One region of the Variovorax sp. Soil_C_17 genome, then DNA from elsewhere that is predicted to be linked to it. Evidence: riboswitches for the same ligand, from Rfam matches in the RefSeq annotation. Region 1 holds a riboswitch; the other holds the start of a gene.
What was found. Region 1 has a riboswitch for glycine ahead of gcvT (glycine cleavage system aminomethyltransferase GcvT). Riboswitches for the same ligand answer to the same signal wherever they lie in the genome.
Positions count from the first base shown of each region.

Region 2: it holds a riboswitch for glycine, as region 1 does, so the genes downstream of both, AC3A6Y_RS06490 (D-amino acid dehydrogenase) here and gcvT (glycine cleavage system aminomethyltransferase GcvT) in region 1, are expected to answer to the same signal.

Region 1 is NZ_JBDGIT010000002.1:550,705-554,094, reverse strand. It holds gene AC3A6Y_RS11260 (TRAP transporter large permease) at 1-324, shown strand, start outside; gene AC3A6Y_RS11255 (hypothetical protein) at 570-1,481, shown strand; glycine riboswitch at 1,500-1,598, shown strand; glycine riboswitch at 1,614-1,726, shown strand; gene gcvT (glycine cleavage system aminomethyltransferase GcvT) at 1,763-2,935, shown strand; gene gcvH (glycine cleavage system protein GcvH) at 2,982-3,353, shown strand.
Region 2 is NZ_JBDGIT010000001.1:1,344,872-1,348,261, forward strand. It holds gene AC3A6Y_RS06485 (LysR family transcriptional regulator) at 1-349, shown strand, start outside; gene AC3A6Y_RS06490 (D-amino acid dehydrogenase) at 353-1,621, opposite strand; glycine riboswitch at 1,715-1,820, opposite strand; glycine riboswitch at 1,825-1,928, opposite strand; gene AC3A6Y_RS06495 (helix-turn-helix domain-containing protein) at 1,999-2,733, opposite strand; gene AC3A6Y_RS06500 (hypothetical protein) at 2,855-3,390, shown strand, end outside.

The DNA.
Region 1 (3,390 bases):
GCGGCGCTGTTCGTCATCGGCATGTTCATCGAGACCAGCGCGGCCATCATCGTGCTGGCGCCCATCCTGGCGCCGGTGGCGATGCACTTCGGGATCGACCCGGTGCACTTCGGGCTGGTGATGGTCGTCAACCTGGCGCTCGGCATGATCACGCCGCCCTTCGGCGTCAACCTGTTCGCCGCCTGCACCGTGGCGCGCATCTCGCTGGACCGCATCGTCACGCACCTGGTGCCCTTCGTGCTGGTGATCCTGGCCTGCCTGATGGTCATCACTTACGTGCCGGGCATCTCGCTGGGGCTGCGCGACCTGGTCTACGCGAAGTAGCCCCCGCGTGGGGGGCCGCAGCCGTGCGCTGAAAACAAGGGTTACAGCATGGACCCCGCCACGGCGCCTTGGCTGACACGCAGCACGCCTCGTTCTTGAATAGGCTTGGAGAGTTGCGGCTGCCTCGCGCAGTCTGTGTCGCCGTTTCCGCGTTCAGGCGGTAACATCTTCATGCGGCCGCAACCGGCGGGGACGCATGGGGCGACAACCCGCCGCTTCTCTTTTCTTCTCTCCACTGAAGGCAAATGACAAGCTACGGTTTCGTTCACTTGGAATTCGGCGACCAGCACCGCGAGCGTTCGCTCCAGGTGCTGGACAAGCTGCGAATCCGCCTGGCCCAGGATGGCGACCGCTTCTCCAGCGTGATCGTCGACAACGCCAGCGCCACGCCTGCCGAAAGCGCGACCGGCACGAACTCCGCGCAAGGCCTGGTGGTCACCGGCGACAACAGCAACCGCGAGTTCTCCGGCTGGGACACCGGCGTCGAGACCCTCCTCGCGCGCGGCGAGCAGCCCGACGTGTGGATCTTCTCGAACGACACGGTGGCCCTCAACCACGCCTGGAGCGAACGGCGGCTCGAGCGCTTCGGCGGCGAGATCCGCAAGCTCGCCCTGCATCCGGGCCCCTGGCTCTTCGGCGAGATCAACGACTTCCCGCGCTCGACGATGACCCCCATGGGGCCGCTGCTCGAATGGGTCTCGACCTACTGCTTCGCGATGAACAACACCCTGCGCCACCGGCTGGGCACGCTTTCGCCCGGCAACGCGCTGCTGGATTCGCTGGTGAACGAGCAGTTCGAGCCCGGCCGCGGCGTGTTCCGCGACCATGTGGGCGAGGCGTATGTCGATTTCGTCTCCGCCTGGCTGATCAGCGACGACGGCGAGGGCGAGCAGAAGCGGCGCCGCTTCAAATGGGATCACGAATGGCACAAGGCCAGCCCGCTCGGCGCCGAGAACTTCGAGGACCTGCGCATGAAGGCGCGCTGCTGCCTCTCGGAACACATGCTGAGCCTGCGCGCGCGCCAGGCAGGCGCCGACATCCGCTCGCCCTACGATGCCCGCAACCTGCGCGAGCACGTGCGGCGCTCCCTGCAGTTCCTCTCGGACAAGCTGTGGGAGAAATTCCTGCTGCGCCGGCTGCGGCTGGAGCGGTCGTAGGCGCGGTTTCCCTTACACTCGACCCGGTCAGGAGAGAGCCCCGCAGCGCGGGGCCGCCGAAGGCGCAGGGCCCCTCGAAGAACGGGCCCGAACGCTCAGGCAAAAGGACTGACGAGGCGCCCGTTTTTCGGGCGTTTCCTTGCTGGAGAGAGGCGGCGCTTCGCTTTTGATGGCGCCTGCCCACCGAAGGAGCAAACCCCGATCGTGGGGCGAATCTCTCAGGTAAAGCGGACAGCAGGGGTGGCCCATGGCTTTGCCGCCATGGATCTGGACTGCCCCTGATGGAGAGTGCCTTGGCCTCTGCTCCCGACGATCTGCAAAAGACCCCGCTGTACAACCTCCACGTGGAGCTCGGCGCCCGCATGGTGCCCTTCGCGGGCTATTCGATGCCGGTGCAATATCCCGCCGGCCTGATGGCCGAGCACAGGCACACGCGAACGGCCGCTGGCCTCTTCGACATCTCGCACATGGGCCAGCTGCGCCTGGTCGGGCCCGATGCCGCTGCCGCCTTCGAGACCTTGATGCCGGTCGACGTGATCGGCCTGGCGCCCGGCAAGCAGCGCTATGGCCTGCTGCTGAACGACGAAGGCGGCATCCTCGACGACCTGATGTTCTTCAACGAGGGCGGCGATTCCATCTTCGTCATCGTCAACGGCGCCTGCAAGGCCGCCGACATCGCCCACATCCAGGCCAGGATCGGCCAGCGCTGCAAGGTGCTGCCCCTGCCCGACAACGCCCTGCTCGCCCTGCAGGGCCCGCAGGCCGCGGCCGTGCTGGCGCGCCTGTCGCCCGGCATCGAGCGCTTCGTCTTCATGACCGGCGGCAAGGTGCAGATCGGCGGCATCGCGGCCTTCGCCACGCGCAGCGGCTACACCGGCGAGGACGGCTTCGAGATCTCGGTCGCCGCCCCTGATGCCGAGGCGCTGGCCCGCCTGCTGCTCGCGCAGCCGGAGGTGCAGCCCGTCGGCCTGGGTGCGCGCAATTCGCTGCGCCTCGAAGCCGGCCTGTGCCTCTACGGCAATGACATCGACACCACGACCACCCCGGTCGAGGCCTCGCTCAACTGGGCCATGCAAAAGGTGCGCCGCAGCGGCGGTGCGCGCGAGGGCGGCTTTCCCGGCGCGGCGCGGGTGCTGGCGCAGCTCACGGCCGACAGCGGCACGGCCGGCCGCCTCGACCACGAGACGCTCAAGCGCAAGCGCGTCGGCCTGGTGGCGCTGGAGCGCGTGCCGGTGCGCGACGGCACGCTGCTCGAGTCCTTCGAAGGCCTGCCCATCGGCCAGGTGACCAGCGGCCTGCTGGGCCCCACGGTCGACCGGCCGATCGCCATGGGCTATGTCGCCCTCGCCTACGCCGAGCCCGGCACCCGCCTGCAAGCCATCGTGCGCGGCAAGCCGGTGCCGATGGAAGTCAGCACCCTGCCTTTCGTGCCGGCACGCTACTGGCGCGGCTAGTTTCTATTTGTTCTTCGTTCTTTCCCCTTCCCCAGGAGCCATGCCAATGACCATCAAATACACCAAGGACCACGAGTGGGTCAACGCCGAAGGCGAAAACGCCACCGTCGGCATCACGCTGCATGCGCAGGATGCGCTGGGCGACGTGGTCTTCGTCGACCTGCCGGAGGTTGGCCAGGGCTATGCCCAGGGCGAAGTCGCCGGCGTGGTGGAGTCGGTCAAGGCCGCGGCCGACGTCTTCATGCCGGTCGCGGGCGAGATCACCGAGGTCAACGAGGCGCTGCGCGCCGACCCCTCGCTGGCCAACAGCGCGCCCGAAGGCGAAGGCTGGTTCTTCAAGATGAAGATCACCGACCCCGCCCAGCTCGATGCCCTGCTCGACAAGACCGCCTACGACAAGTTCGCCGACGAAAACTGAAAAGCCGACAGCCGCCGCGTTTGTTCCCCCTCCCCTG
Region 2 (3,390 bases), on a different contig from region 1:
GCGGCTGCGTTCCGTGGCTTTCGAGGCGGTGCAGCGCTACCCGATCGCCTCCACGCCGCTGAGCGACGAGGTGGCGCGCACCCTGGTCGAGGCCTACGGCCCGCAGGCGCATCCCGCGCACTGCGTGACCCTGCAATGCGAGGAGGTCCCCAGCCTGGTGGAGGTGGTGCGCCAGAGCGATGCGGTGCTGCTGGCCATCCGCGCGGCGGCGCCCGGCCTGGTCGAGCTGAAGATGGATCCGCCGATGGATGGCGTGGCGCGCTTCGGCCTCGTCACCCTGCGCCGGCGCACCGAGGCGCCGGCGCTGGCCATCCTGCGCGCGCTGATGCAGGCGCTGATGCGCGACTGAGCCTCAGGCGCCGGCAAAAGCGAAGTCGACCTCGGGCTTCAGCCCGCTCACGATGCGCGCGATCGATCTCCCCGAGCCGCAGGCGTGGGTCCAGCCCAGCGTGCCGTGGCCGGTGTTGAGGAACAGGTTGGGCAGGCGCGTGCGGCCGATCAGCGGCACATTGCTGGGCGTGGCGGGACGCAGGCCCGTCCAGAACTGCGCGCGCGACGTGTCGCCGGCACCGGGGAAGAGCGCTTCCACGCGCCGCACGATGGCCTCGCAGCGCACGCGATTGAGGTCGCGGTCGTAGCCGTTGAGCTCGGCCGTGCCCGCGATGCGCAGCCGGTCGCCGCTTTCCGAGGTGTAGCGCGAGAAAACCAGCTTGTACTCGTCGTCGGTCAGCGAGACCTGGTGTGCCTTCGTGGCGTCCTTCACCGGCAGCGTGACCGAGTAGCCCTTGGCCGGGTAGATCGGCAGCCGGATGCCCAGCGGCGCGGCGTAGAGCGGCGACAGCGAACCCATCGCCAGCACGACGGCATCGCCGCGGATGCGCTGGAAGCGGCCCTCGCTGTCGGTGGCCTCCACGTGGTCGATGCGCCCGCCCGCCTCACGCAGTGCGGTGACGGTGTGGCTCATGAGGAACTGCACGCCGTCGGCCGCGGCCAGCGCGACCAGCTCGCGCGCGAAGCGGTTCGCATCGCCCGACTCGTCCTCGGCCGTGTAGGTGGCGCCGGCCAGCTGGGGCCGGATGTGGGCCAGCGCCGGCTCGATGCGCACCGCCTCGTCGGCCGAGACCACGCGGCGCTCGCAGCCGAGGGCCCGCATCTGCTCGGCCGGCTTGAGCGCGCCGTCGAACTCCTTCTGCGTGGTGTAGAAGTGCAGGATGCCTTGGGTGCGCTGCTCGTACTGCAGTCCCTTGTCGCGGCGCAGCTGCTGCAGCAGATCCCGGCTGTAAGTGCCCAGGCGCACGATCTGCTCGATGTTGCGGCGGGTGCGCGCCGGCGTGCATTCGCGCAGGAAGGCCAGGCCCCAGAGCCACTGGCGCAGGTCGCCGCGCAGGCGGAAGAGCAGCGGCGCATCTTCCTTGCCCAGCCATTGCAGCAGCTTGAGCGGTGCGCCGGGATTGGCCCAGGGCTCGGCATGGCTCACCGAGATCTGGCCGCCGTTGGCGAAGCTGGTTTCGGCGGCCGGCTTGGCCTGCCGGTCGATCACGGTCACTTCGTGGCCGAGTTGGCGGAGGTAATAGGCCGAGGTGACGCCGAGCAGGCCGGCGCCGAGAACGATCACGCGCATTGCAGGAACCTTTCAGGTTGCAACGCTCGGACGCGACGAAAGCAATGGAAGCTCGTGAAAAAGAAAAAAGCAACCGGCGCACGCGTCCGAGTTGCCGCTCCCCCTGTCCTCGGTACCTGAGAGATTCATCCGCTGCGCCCGCAGCGGACTTGCTCCTTCGGTGCGTCGCGTGGCGCGACGGCTCTCCAGACGGCTTTGACAGTTGGTGCAGTACAGGCTCGTGGTTGCGAGCCGACCTGAGCGTTTATGGGAGTTTGCGCCTTCGGTGGGGCCGCCTCGCAGCGGCCCGCTCTCCTGCAGTGGGGCGGATTGTAGGCGGCCCGGGCCATGTCACCAAGCGTGGCTGCGGGTGCCCTGCCGCCTCGATCTCGATCGCCTCAGGCCCGGCGAAGTCGGGTGAAGAGCTCGAACTCCCAGTTGCGCATGCCCAGCAGCAGCGTGTAGCCCTCGCGCTCCTTGGGCGAGAGCTTCTGGTCGGTCTGGTGCTGCTGGGCGAAATCCTGGGCCACGCGTTGCAGGCGGTCGAGGAAGGCCGGGGCCAGGCTCTTGCTGATCGAGCCGTGCACCAGCAGCAGGCCCTCGGCCGGCCCGTCGAAGCCGCCGCGGTAGTAGTCCAGCACCACGTTTTCGCGGAAGAAGTCCATCACCGGCCCGTGGGGGCGCCAGCGGAAGGTCTTGGCGAGCTTGAGCCGGTAGCGGTTGAGTGGTCGCAGCTCGATGATGCCGATGCGGTCCAACTGTGCCAGGTAGCCGATGCATTCGGCCTCGCTGATCCGGTAGGCGGCGACGATCTGCTCCAGCGTCCACTGGCTGAGCACGCAGATGGCCAGGAGCAGCAGCTTCTTGTCCTTGACCACCGCCTTTTCCTGCTCGAGCGTCAGCTCCTTGAGCAGCGGCTGTGCATCGGCGACGCGCCGCGCCAGTTCGGCGAAGTCGATTTTCAGCGCCCGGCAGATCGCATCGACCCGCGTGAGCGGCATGTCGCCCTTGGCGAGCATGCGCTTGACGCTGGACTCGGCCATGTCCAGCGACTTGGCGAGGTCCGCATAGGTCATGTGGGCGGTCTTCAGCTCGTTCTTGAGAGCCTGGACGAGGTCGATGGTGGTGCTCATGGATCGGGTATTGGTTTTCGATACCGGCGGGCGTGAAAAAGTACTCCGTATCGATTCTCGATGCTCCTTCGGAGGTTGACAACCTACATTCCGCCGCACCGACCTCTCACCGGGAACCGCCATGCCCCTCACGCTCCTCTCCCCCCGCGAACGTGTTCTGTTCTTCTTCTTCGCCTTGCTTCTGCTGCTGGCAGTCGCCGGGCCATCGCTGCCTTCGCCGGGGACGGGTGGCGCCCCCTTTGCCGATGAGCGCGACTGGTTCGGCCTTCCCCACGCGATGGACGTGCTGAGCAACCTGCCCTTCGCGGCGCTGGGCGTCTGGGGCTTGCGCTGGCTCCACTGGCACGACCAGGCGCACGAGCACGTGCAGGACGCGGTGCCGCTGCACCACGCGGTGGCCCAGCCGCCCGTCAACCTGCTCGACTGCGCCTGGATGTTCTTCGCCGGCCTGGTCATCACGGCCGCCGGCTCGGCCTTCTACCACCTGCAACCCGACGCCCTGCGCCTGGCGGCGGACCGTGCCGGAATGACGGTGGCCTTTGCCGGGCTGATCGGCTGCGCTGTCTGCGAAAGGGTGAGCGCGCGCGCCGGCTGGCCGGCGGCCTGGTTCGTGCTCGGCTCCGGCTTGCTGGCGGTGGCCGTCTGCCAGGAAACGGG